4 regions of the Sporosarcina sp. Y1009 genome follow, and region 3 is predicted to be linked to each of the others. Evidence: riboswitches for the same ligand, from Rfam matches in the RefSeq annotation. Region 3 holds a riboswitch; each other region holds the start of a gene.
The links. A riboswitch is a leader RNA that binds a small molecule or an ion and turns the genes downstream of it on or off. The one in region 3 is predicted to bind S-adenosylmethionine.
Positions count from the first base shown of each region.

Region 1: another riboswitch for S-adenosylmethionine. It lies ahead of ssuE (NADPH-dependent FMN reductase); the one in region 3 lies ahead of AC25Y1_RS09110 (O-acetylhomoserine aminocarboxypropyltransferase/cysteine synthase family protein).
Region 2: another riboswitch for S-adenosylmethionine. It lies ahead of AC25Y1_RS01655 (hypothetical protein); the one in region 3 lies ahead of AC25Y1_RS09110 (O-acetylhomoserine aminocarboxypropyltransferase/cysteine synthase family protein).
Region 4: another riboswitch for S-adenosylmethionine. It lies ahead of AC25Y1_RS14385 (methionine biosynthesis PLP-dependent protein); the one in region 3 lies ahead of AC25Y1_RS09110 (O-acetylhomoserine aminocarboxypropyltransferase/cysteine synthase family protein).

Region 1 is NZ_JBYHFO010000001.1:204,525-207,646, reverse strand. Features, by position in the region: gene gdhA (NADP-specific glutamate dehydrogenase) at 1-697, shown strand, start outside; SAM riboswitch class I at 938-1,042, shown strand; gene ssuE (NADPH-dependent FMN reductase) at 1,145-1,708, shown strand; gene AC25Y1_RS01045 (hypothetical protein) at 1,987-2,136, shown strand; gene AC25Y1_RS01040 (hypothetical protein) at 2,203-2,775, shown strand; gene AC25Y1_RS01035 (hypothetical protein) at 3,046-3,122, shown strand, end outside.
Region 2 is NZ_JBYHFO010000001.1:316,838-319,959, forward strand. Features, by position in the region: gene AC25Y1_RS01635 (serine hydrolase domain-containing protein) at 1-195, opposite strand, end outside; gene AC25Y1_RS01640 (hypothetical protein) at 242-418, opposite strand; gene AC25Y1_RS01645 (hypothetical protein) at 495-866, opposite strand; gene AC25Y1_RS01650 (hypothetical protein) at 1,309-1,557, shown strand; gene AC25Y1_RS01655 (hypothetical protein) at 1,683-1,979, opposite strand; SAM riboswitch class I at 2,055-2,154, opposite strand; gene AC25Y1_RS01660 (DUF2726 domain-containing protein) at 2,274-3,095, opposite strand.
Region 3 is NZ_JBYHFO010000006.1:24,062-27,183, reverse strand. Features, by position in the region: gene AC25Y1_RS09120 (lysoplasmalogenase) at 1-640, opposite strand, end outside; gene AC25Y1_RS09115 (DUF2187 family protein) at 805-1,026, opposite strand; SAM riboswitch class I at 1,313-1,428, shown strand; gene AC25Y1_RS09110 (O-acetylhomoserine aminocarboxypropyltransferase/cysteine synthase family protein) at 1,543-2,835, shown strand; gene metX (homoserine O-acetyltransferase MetX) at 2,863-3,122, shown strand, end outside.
Region 4 is NZ_JBYHFO010000012.1:86,361-89,482, reverse strand. Features, by position in the region: gene AC25Y1_RS14390 (cation-translocating P-type ATPase) at 1-870, opposite strand, end outside; SAM riboswitch class I at 1,271-1,380, shown strand; gene AC25Y1_RS14385 (methionine biosynthesis PLP-dependent protein) at 1,463-2,584, shown strand; gene metC (cystathionine beta-lyase) at 2,581-3,122, shown strand, end outside.

The DNA.
Region 1 (3,122 bases), on a different contig from region 3:
TTACTTTGCTGAAGAGATGTTAAAAGTGAATGATATGAGTTTCAACGGAAGCCGAGTGATCGTATCTGGCTCTGGGAACGTTTCTATTTATGCAATGGAAAAAGCCATTGAACTCGGTGCGAAGGTAGTGGCATGTAGTGATTCTAGCGGCTATATCTACGACGAAAATGGAATCAATGTCGAAACAGTTAAAGTGCTGAAAGAAGAAGGAAATAAACGAATTAAAGAATATAAAAAGTTCCACTCGAGTGCTAAATATTTTGATGATTGTACAGGGATTTGGTCCATTAATTGTGACATCGCACTTCCTTGTGCAACACAAAATGAAATCGATGAAGTGGCCGCATATAAGCTCGTCAATAATAATGTAAAAGCTATCGCTGAAGGTGCGAATATGCCTTGTACAAAAGAGGCGGTTGACTTATTCATCGAAAATAATGTCTTATTTGCACCAGCAAAAGCGGCCAATGCTGGCGGCGTAGCTGTATCAGCAATGGAGATGTCCCAAAATAGCATGCGTCTTAACTGGACATTTGAAGAAGTTGACGAAAAACTTAAAGAAGTAATGAACAACATATTCCAAAGTTGTTTGAAGGCGTCTGAAGAATATGGTCAACCTGGTAATTTAATTGTCGGTGCCAACATTGCTGGTTTTCTTAAAGTAGCAGATGCAATGATTGCCCATGGCATTAGATAAGAAAATAATGTATTTAAAAAACACTAGACCTCACACTGAAAAATCGTGAGGTGATCTAGTGTTTTTTTATGTGAGTTCTGTTTTGCAGATGGGTCGAAAAGAGTGGGGAAAGAGGACACCCTCTTTCGGTTTTTTATATGGCTGGATTAAATATTAAAACATTTAATCCCGACAAGTTTAATAGGTATGAGCCCTTGACGGGACATTCCTATTGTATTATGATTGTTCTTACAACTTAATATCTTATCAAGAGAAGCTAAGGGACTGGCCCGTTGAAGCTTCAGCAACCTCTGCCTCGCAGAAAGGTGCTAATTCCAGCAAGAGTAACTTCTTGGCAGATAAGAGTAAAAGAATATTTATTATTCAACCCTCTTTTCTATCGAGAAGGGGGTTTTTTATATCCAATTTATTAAATATCCCAAAAAATAAGAGAAAGAAGGTTAAATGATGAGTAGAATTGTTATTATTTCAGGAAGTCCATTGACACCGTCACGTACAGATCTCGTTCTTCGTTATGTAGAATCCATATTACAAAAGAAAGGTTTTACGGTAGATTATATTGCTATTCCTGATCTACCACCGGAAGATTTGGTTTATGTACGCTTCAATAGCCCATCTATCCGAAGTGTGATTGAACAAGTTGAAAATGCGGACGGAATCATTATCGGTTCCCCAGTATATAAGGCTTCTTATACGGGCGTACTTAAAGCGTTACTTGATTTGTTACCAGAGAATGCATTTAGGGGAAAAACAGTATTGCCTTTCATGGTTGGCGGTAGCATCGCACATTTGCTGGCAATTGAGTTTTCATTGAAGCCTATTATACATAATTTAAAAGGCGTTTCTACACAAGGCGTTTATTTCGAAGATTCCTTGATTGATAAAGAAAATAGTGTCAATCCAATTAAAGAAACTGATAGCGAATTCCGATTACAGACACAGTTGCAAGAGTTACTTGATACGATTGTAGAGGCACAGCGCACAACCGAATTAGTCGGAAATCTAAGGTGATAAAAAATATGGAGTAAAATCGACGAGTACTTGAATGATTCATTTTTCAAGTGCTTGTTTTATTTTCTTATTTATAAGCATTTAACCAAAAGATAGGATAGCCCCTAGTCTCCAAATATGTTAGCATTAATAATAATGTTATAATTCAATCTATTTAAGACGTTATTATGTGATTAATTAGTCTAGGCAATATGACTCTGCTAAGATTTAGAATCATATTGTTAAATGAGGCGATCCTATAAATTAAATGGGTCAATTTGTTGAAAAGGTGGAGTTACATGGGAAGAATTGTAATTGCAGTTATTTTAACGATTTTTGGTGGTATTCTTGGAAGTTTTTTGGAGCCAGCAGTGTTTGCAAACAGTATTCCGGTTGCAATCATGGGAGGATTTATTTTAGCGGAGATCCAACGTAAAGATGATAAGTAATGAGTATCTCATATGATTCTCATATAAGTATTTACGGAAATGTACGGGCAAGATGGAGGTGTTTTTTTGAAAAGAGTTTTTCATTTATTAATTGCTTTGTTTTTAATTATTTCATTATTGGGGTGCAGTTCCAGTGTTCAAGGAAGTATAAAAGATTTTCATGACGATGATATTGCGGCAATTGTGAAAGACAAAGAGATTACAATTGGTGACTTGCGGTTTTTGTATGCAGATGATCAGGTGTTGGAAAACATTGAAGGAACTGCAAAGCTCGAATTAATGATACAAGAAGCTAAGGCGTTGAATGTAGATATTTCTGATGAAATTAGTTTGCAAGCGGAAACAATGTTAGCGCTCCCTCTTAAAGATATAAAAGATCCGTACGGAAAATCAATGCATGCGTTTATCGAATCACAAGCTCAAAAGTTGGGGATAGATCCTGAAAAATATTATATGAAGTATGTAGAAATCAAGAGTGAACAAAATGCGTATTTAAATGCATACACGCACGAAATATTTGGTGAACCCGACGATTATAACGAAGAGGAATTAGAGACATACAATGAAAATACTAATGACTTTTTGAATGAATTAGTTAAAGAATATAAAGAGGAGATTGAAATACTAATCAAGAAGTAAGGAACAGTTAAATGATTGAAAAACTCAATTAGAATAGAGGGATATTGTGAAAAAGAATATTGCAAAAGTAATGAGTTTCATAGTAATCTTTACTTTACTATTTGGATTATTACGGTTATTGATCAATGTAGGGGTAATTCCCTGGAATCTATTGACAGATATTCTAACTCTTTTTATAATTATTCCCATTTTAATTATAATATCCACTCTTTTGTCAGGAAAATTTATAAATTTATTAATGGTGGAGGATTAAGTAGAATTATCAAATCCATGCCCGGGATCGCAGAGGAGAAAATCTTAGCATCGATACAAGGGAGTGACACAAGAATGAAAGAATTTATAAGTAC
Region 2 (3,122 bases), on a different contig from region 3:
GACTTCATCCTGGTCAATCACAATCGTTGCTAATCCAGCAACATCTTCCTCATGTTCTACCAAGTAATCTTCTAACTTTCCTTCTAAAACTGCCTGTTCAGTAGCAGTAGTTAACGCTGGATTATAGCCAATTAAGATCCAAATGAGTAGAAAACAAATGAACGTCTTAAAAAGCTTTTGATTGTGATGTCTCACTGTGTTGCAGACTCCTTTCTATCAATTCAAGTTCAATATACTTTTTTCATCTCCCGGTATCTTTCTTGCCAGTCTTAGCCGTAAATGTAGTCATCGCAACAATGAAAACAGGCAATAAACTCCATAAAAAGAATCCCCACTGACGCGTAATTAAAGATAATACAAAGAAGAAAACAAGTACTACAATTGCAATTAAAACAGAAGTCTTTTGAGATTTAGTCATATTTCTCCTCCTCCTATTACATCATTACTCAACCATCATCTTGGTAACAATCACACAATCGCTGATTAACGATTTACTATTGTTCTATTATGCTTCTCAGTTCACTAGTTTGCTCTTTAGAAAGAGCAAAGTAACTATTTGAATTGTCATTATATAAAATTAAACTGCCGTCGCCCTGATAAAAAACATAAAACCACATTTCAGCAACGCCTTCCTTTTGACGATCAAGCAAAAAAAAGGTCTCTGGTTCACTATCTATGTCTTTTGGTTCTTCAATCTCCCTAACATTCCTAATGATTTCTCTCAAAGCTTCAATTGATTTCGAGTCCTTAATCTCCTTATCAAATTTTATTCCTTCAGTTCCATTCTCATTATAAGGAGTGCCCACCCGAATCACTTCAGATGCTGAACACCCTGAAAATATGGCAGACAAAAATAAAATCAACACTATCCAGGTAAACTTTTTGATTTAAATTATCTCCCTTCTCAGTTAAAGGTACAATTCTTTTCACCAGCATTGCGCATAGCGAGGTTGAACAATATTTTAGTAATTGATTGGGCCATTTGTTGAATACAGTTCTCTTTAAAGACCATTCAAACTATTACAACTAGTATAACACTTACGATAAAATATACGTATGGCTTTATACTTTAATTATCGATTAATGTTGAAAGCGAACTAAATAAAATCGGAAAACCGTTTATATAATCTTACGCGACTAAGTAAATCAATAATCTCTCTCTTTACCTACAGAATAATTTAGAAGACTAACATATAGTAACTATAAATGTTATAATTACTACACTAGATTGACTGTTTGGAATATATAGTTTTGTCAATCACTCTATAGCATATATGTTGCGACTGCAGATTTAAGGAGGTGATTAAAATGAAACGTAAAACGCTGTATGGATTAGGCATGGGCGTCATCCTCTCCGTCATCGGGCTAGTTATTGGATTATTCGTTGGTATGAATATAGGTGGTAACCATTTTGCAGATTTTGAATTTATGGGTGGGCGTGGTTATGAAGCTGTCGGATACTTAGGGGCTATAATCGGTGCTACAATTGGAATGTTGCTCGGGGTTTTGTTGGGTATTCGACTTTCAAGTAGAAAAGAAAAAATAAAAGCATTATAAGTGATGTCTTTCCTATTACAGAATATCAAAAGCCTAATTCCTCGCCGAAAATAGGCAAGAAGTAGGCTTTTTAAAAATTTCATATTTGGTAAATCCTGTAGCAAACAAAAAAGATGAGCCTATACTTATATGCAATCGTAATTACTTATACTTTCACGACTTCCAAATACATGAGCCGATAAAACACGCTTTCTCTCAGCAACCACGCCAGTCAAACGGTCAATCTCCACCTGCAGCAATTCAATTTCCGCCAACTCTTCTTGAATTTCTGCTCTCGAGATTGTTTCACCAAGTTCGTAGTATTCGATTTCCTGCTGAAGTTTTGAGATTTCTTGATGTCTTTTCATGGCACTCGCAACACCAGTTGCTTTTTGTCTTTTCAATCGTTCGCGTTCCGCATATAGCTGTTGTAAATTTGTCATCGTAATCCCTCCTGAAATTTTTTCTAAACAAAAAATTCTTCCCAGACGAGAGAAGAGTTTACATACAAAAATTTCTCCTCATCATTCAGGTTTCCCTGTTGGATGTAGCACCTTACCAGCGGGCAGGTTGCTGAGACTTCGTCGGGCCAATTCCCTCCATCTCTCTCAATAAGTTAAGAGTTTATTATTTAGTTAGTGATAGTATACCATAACTTGAGTTATCAGTCACTTTGAATTTCGGACGATTGTTCAGCAACGGTCATCATTTATGTTAGGTGTAACAGATACCTTCCTTTACTTACTTGAATTCGAAGGTTGGGCCAGTTCAAACAAATTCAAAAAACGGAAAACCGTTTCTTCAATTTGCTCTTCTGTTTCAGTGTAAGGTATGTCTATAATAGGTAAACCTATTTTCCAACAATAATTACGTTTAATTCTATCACGTTGTTTACGCTTTCGATATCCCTTATAGCCTCCAAAATAAGCATTCCTTATTGGCTTGTAATGTTGGATACCATTATATTCTATTGCAAATAATGGTTGGTTATTTTGACAAACCAAAAAATCTAAACGCAGGTCTTGCTCATGACCGAAAGTTGTTAAATGTACTTCTTTAATGAATTCAATTTTATTTTTCACTAGTAGCTTTGTGATGAATTTTACTCCGTTAGATTCTTTAATTTTATGTTCACACTTAGGGCATGTTTCGCCTCTTTTCACCTTAATAGGCTGAGTACGCCATTCATGACCATAACAACATAAATGCAAACCCTTTGTTCGCATCGCTTTATATGGCCCAATAAATGTAATCTCTTTTCGATGCTCTTCTAAATATGTTATGTATTTTTGATGATGAGGAGAAACTTTTTCATTTAAATCCGTTCTCCAAACATTGGATCCCCAAATGTACTTTCCCTTGCCATTTTCAGTATCAACAATATACGATTTTATTAACTTTTCACCTAACTCCTTTTGAAGAGACTCGATATAGGCTTGGAATTGTTCTAGACTTGCTGGCGCTTGTGATTTCTTTTTATAAAAGTGGATGCAACCAAATTGATCTTTTACTATAAAAATAATTTTCCCCTGAAATTGTATCTTAGACACTCCTCTCATTAAAAGTGCCAGTCAATTAAACAGGTA
Region 3 (3,122 bases):
TTACGGAATATTTGACTAGACGACTCCCAATGCTAGCGGCAATGAGGAGCTGTGCAGCGTAATAGGTGACCATAACAAATGCGTCTCGATATGGAATATCGTAAACGAATCGATCGATTGCAAGAACTGAATCTGAAAAGATAAAGAGAAGCGCACCAATTATGGCTAAAGACAGCTGAGTGCGAATGGCCATCCAGCCCATCAGTAGAATGATAGAAATATAAGCAATAATCGCAGTTCCAAGAAAATATTCTCCAATTTGAAATTGTGAACCTGAGATCCAAAAAGCCATCACAATGCCATATGATAGTAGAAGGATGGCTGCCCACTTAGGCATAGCACCACGGACGATATGACGGAAAGCAAAGATATAAAAAATATGACCAATAAAAAAAGTAACAAGCCCAGCTAGAAACCAGTAAATCACACCGTCTGCCACCATACAGACGAATAGACCAACAATGATAACTCGTTTATATGTAGAGGGGAGGGAGGTCCTTGTTCTAATCGCAAATAAAATGATTAGTGCCATTGGAATTAATTTCATAAATATTTTAAAACCAATAGGATCTGAAGGAATGAAGAAAACATAAATTGTCGACATTAAAACAATCCCAGCAACAAGTAGTGTACGAAACATATGAGTAGTCTCCTTTCTTATTTACTTAAATTCAATAACCAGCGTCAAGAATCCTGCTGAAAATTAAAAACAGTAAAGTTAGGGGCTTTAAGAAAGGCTAGGTGCAAATTAAAATGCTGTAAAACAAAAAAACACCGCTAAATAGCGATGTCTTCTTATATAAATCAATCAACAGAATAGTTTTTGTGTGAAACAACAGTAAGATTTGAGGCCGCACCAATTAAGTCTGCATCTTCACTAGAGATTTGTACGATAACAGAGTTCTCAAGGATCTTATAAATAGTCCCGTAAACCTTATAGTCGTTCCGAACAAATGAAATTTCTTCATCGACTTTGCGAGCTGCTACAAAGTCCGATACTGGTCTTTCCTTACGTGGAAAAGCCATGTGAATCCCTCCTATTGATACGATTTTCTTCGACACTATTAAAAAAAGCTTAGGCAATGCCCTAAGCATCGAAAATTGTAAGCTGAAACGGTAAACGATTAGACAGAGATTGTCTACTCTAAGTATACCACATTTGGACAAGTTTTGCAGGATAGTATTTTTAATCATTAGGAGATAGTTTCAAAGTTTCAATAGGGAGAAATAAAAAAACTTTTATAAATCCCTTGACTTTTCTGCATAATCAGTTCTATACTGTGTAACAAGATGGAAAACAGAATCAATCATACTCTTATCTAGAGCGGCGGAGGGATTAGGCCCTACGATGCCCGGCAACCAGCAAGCGACCGACTTGCAAAGGTGCTACTTCCTACAGATTCGTGCAAACGATCTGAAAGATGAGAGGAGGAATTAGCGAAAGCATAACCCTCTTCTTATACGAAGGGGGTTTTTTTATATTTAAATTTCCCCAATCGTCACTGCACTTCCATCAAACAAAAAAACTTGGAGGTAATACAAATGACAAACTTAAAACCAGAAACACAACTATTGCACGGTGGCCAAGAGCCAGATCCGGTGACTGGATCACGAGCATTGCCAATTCACAGAACGACTTCATTTGTTTTCCGCGACACGGAGCACGCACAAAACTTGTTCGGTTTAACAGAGGCAGGAAATATTTATACGCGGATAACCAATCCAACGGTTGGTGCTTTTGAAGAGCGTATTGCGTTACTCGAAGGTGGAACTGCGGCAGTTGGACTTTCATCTGGAATGGCAGCCATTGCGTTTTCCATATTAAATATTGCTGAGGCTGGAGACGAGATTGTTGCCGCTGAAAACTTATACGGCGGTACGTATAACTTATTTGCAGTGACACTTCCACGTTACGGCATTAATGTGAAATTTGTTGATGCAACAAATCCAGAAAACTTTCGTGCAGCAATCACAGACAAAACAAAAGGACTTTTTGCCGAATCAATTGCAAACCCAAGTCTACATGTTCTAGATATCGAAGCTGTTGCAAAGGTTGCGCATGAAAATGACATTCCGCTTCTTATTGATAGTACGTTTTCAACACCGTATGGCAGTAATCCAATTGAGTTCGGCGCAGACGTTGTCATCCATTCCGCGACGAAATGGATTGGTGGGCACGGGACTTCTATCGGAGGTGTCGTAGTTGATGCCGGTAAATTCGATTGGACAAAAGGTAAATTCCCAGGATTCACAGAACCGGATGTGACATATAACGGTCTTCGCTACGGAATTGATGCAGCAGCTGCGGCGTTCGCAACGAAACTACGTGTTCAGCTACTCCGTGATTTCGGACCGTGCCTAAGCCCGGATAATGCATTCAATTTCTTGCAAGGACTAGAAACACTTCACTTACGCGTCCCAAAACATAATGAAAATGCACTCGAAATTGCAAATTACTTGAAGAAGCATCCTTCTGTTGAATGGGTTACGTACAATGGCCTTGAAGAGCATCCATCATACGAATTAGGCAAGAAATACTTGAAAAATGGTTTTGGTTCAATCGTAAACTTCGGCATTAAAGGCGGACGTGATGCAGGTAGAAAAGTGATTGATAACGTGAAGCTGTGGTCTCATGTAGCAAACGTTGGAGACGCAAAATCATTAATTATTCACCCGGCTTCCACGACACATCAACAGCTTAGCGCTGAGGATTTGAAAAAATCAGGTGTATCAGAAGAACTAATTCGTCTATCAGTAGGTCTTGAAGCGACAGAAGACATTATTGCGGATCTTGCGCAAGCAATTGAAAAAGCTGTTCCAGTTGCTGCACAATAAAATGAAGATAGTAAACGAGGTGAGACCATGGTAGAGAGCGGGATTGTAGAGATTGGAAATTTACTGTTAGAGTCTGGTGTTGTACTCAACCAAGTCCATCTCGCTTACGAATGGGCAAAAAACGAAGATGCACCAACCGTCCTTGTCTGTCACGCATTGACAGGTAACCAAAAAGTTATCGGTACAGATAGGAAGCCTGGGTGGTGGGATGGTTTAATAGGAGACGGAAAAGATATCGATACGAAAAAATTTTCCGTTATTTCATTTAATGTTCTCGGGGGTTGTGA
Region 4 (3,122 bases), on a different contig from region 3:
AATGATTGAACTTAATGCTTCCGGAATCGCTGCAACTGCAAGCGAAACGGCAAACATAAACGAATCGACTAACTCGCGTCCTCTAAAAAGGTCAATCGTAAAAATGACTACACAAATCATCGTAATCCCTAAAGCTAACTTTTCTCCAAACTGATCTAAACTTACTTGTAGAGGTGTTTTTTTCTCTTTCGCAGTATCCAGTAAATTTGCGATTTTACCGATTTCCGTTTTCATACCAATAGCTGTTACGATTACAGTACCACGACCACTAGCAACAAAACTCCCGGTAAAAACCATATTATTCTTTTCAGCTAGGATTACTTGATCCTCTATGATGGGCGCTGTACTTTTCGTTACAGCTAGTGATTCACCTGTCAGAGAACTTTCATTTATTTGTAGATTATGGCTTTCTATTAATCTTCCATCAGCACTTATATAATCGCCAGCCTCCAAATAGAGAAGGTCCCCAACCACTATATCTTCAGAAGAAATCTCTACGATCTGATTGTTCCGTTTAACTTTTGCAACTGGAGAGGACAATGCTTTCAGATTATCCAGAGACTGTTCTGCCTTCACATGCTGTACAGTGCCTAGGATTGCGTTTAAAGCCACAACAATTAATATTACAACCGTGCTTCCCACTTCGCCCAATAGGAATGAAATGAAGGCCGCAACCAATAAAATAATGACTAATAAATCTTTAAACTGCCCAAAGAAAACGGCGAATGTACTTGTCCTTTTTCCTTCCGTCAATTCATTAATACCATATACTTCTTGTCTTTTTTGGACGTCGTAATCACTCAATCCTTGAGTTGTCACGTCTAACATATCCATGATTTCAATAGATGATCGTTGATGATATTCTGTCATTCGATTCCCCTTCCTGTGTGATATTTGTAGAAAATCATGCCATCTAGTAAACCCCTTTTGGCTTGTCCTTTCTTATATAGATAGTGAATTCGCTTGAATAATTTTTCGGGAAACAACATTCGATACTCAACATTCCTATTTTGTCCCCAATCTACTTCAACACATCATACTTTATCAATACTATTCCCTATTCGATTCCAGTATGATTATAATCAATATAAAATTTCAGGTACCGATCACCAATGCACGAGAAGCAGCAAGTGTCAGCTTCGTTGAATCTTGACTTTGAAGCCTACCATTCCTCCTAGAAAAACAGTAAGCAAACTTTAGCACTTGTTTTATTTTTCAGACCATGATAGGGTTAGATAAATTAATCTTTTCAAACAACTACATATTTGAATTCTTATCGAGAGAGACGGAGGGAGTGGCCCGACGATGTCTCAGCAACCAGCCTTATCGGGGTATGGTGCTAATTCCAATAGACGAAACTTATTGTCTAGAAGATGAGAAGATTGACTTCAAGAATCTATGAAGGCCCTCTTCTTTAATAAAGGGTCTTCTTTTTTTATTTCAATAGTAAAGGATGATAACAATGCCATTTAATAGTTTTGATACACGTTTAGTACAATTGGGAAATAAAAGTGATGTAAAAACGGGTGCAGTGAATCCACCGATTTATTTATCAACTGCTTATAAACATGATGGATTAGGTCAGTCTACGGGCTACGATTATACACGAACAAAAAATCCGACGAGATCTATTTTGGAAGAAGGGATTGCCGACTTGGAAAGTGGGGACCAAGGCTTCGCTTGTGCTTCCGGCATGGCTGCGGTGCAGTTAGTCTTAACCTTGTTTCAATCAGGTGATGAAATCATTGGACCAGAAGATATTTACGGCGGTACATATCGCTTATTTGACAAGTATGCGGATCTCTATTCCATCACGACGACATACTCCGACTATACGAATGTGCATGAAACGGAGAAGCTGATTACAAAAAAGACAAAGGCCCTTTTCATCGAAACGCCAACCAATCCGCTAATGCAGGAATTCGATATCAAGCAATATGCCGAACTTGCACGCAAACACGATTTACTGCTAATCGTCGACAATACATTTTTAACACCTTACTTCCAACGTCCAATTGAGCTAGGTGCTGACATCGTGCTACATAGTGCTACGAAATATATTGGCGGACATAATGATGTTTTGGCTGGGCTTGTTGTTGCTAAAGGAGAAAAACTTTGTGAGCAGTTGGCAATCAACCATAATACAATCGGGGCGGTGCTTTCGCCTTTCGATTCTTGGCTCATTATCCGCGGATTGAAAACCTTACATTTGCGCATGAAACAGCATGATGCAAACGCCAAAATCATCGTGGATTATTTAAAAAACGAACCACTTGTAAAAGATGTCCTCTATCCTGGAAAAGGCGGCATGTTATCATTCCGATTGCAAGAAAGCGAATGGGTGGGTCCATTCCTACAAAATCTGAAGCTGATTACTTTTGCCGAAAGTCTTGGTGGTGTCGAGAGTTTCATCACCTACCCAGCTACGCAAACCCATGCAGAGATTCCCCGTGAAGAACGCATCAAACGCGGGGTTGACGACAGTCTATTGCGGTTTTCCGTAGGTGTGGAGGAAGCGGAAGATTTAATCGTCGATTTGAAACAAGTATTTTCATCCTTAAAAATTGAGGTGCCTCAACTATGAGCTTTCGCGAAGAACGATTGGAGACAACACTGATTCATGCCTCCACGCGTGGAGAATTCGAACAAAAGACCGGTGCTGTGAACGTCCCAATTTACTTATCATCGACGTTCCATCAGAAAAACTTTGACTCTTTTGGACCTTATGACTATAGTCGTTCAGGCAACCCGACGCGAGATGCATTAGAAAAATCAATCGCCGACTTGGAAGGTGGTGCAAGAGGATTAGCATTCGCTTCAGGCATCGCTGCCATCTCTTCTGCATTCATGTTACTTTCTTCCGGCGACCATATTGTCATTACAGAAGATGTTTATGGTGGGACATACCGATTCGTCACGGAAGTGTTAACGAAATTTGGCATTACGCATACATTTGTCGACTTCACTGATGCGGAGGTAGTGGCTAAATCCATTCAACCGAATACGAAGGTGCTATATATCGAAACACCTTCCAATCCGCGTTTAGGCATTACCGATATTGGGCGGATTGTTCAAATTGCGAAAGCGAATGATTGCTTGACGTTCCTTGACAACACTTTTAT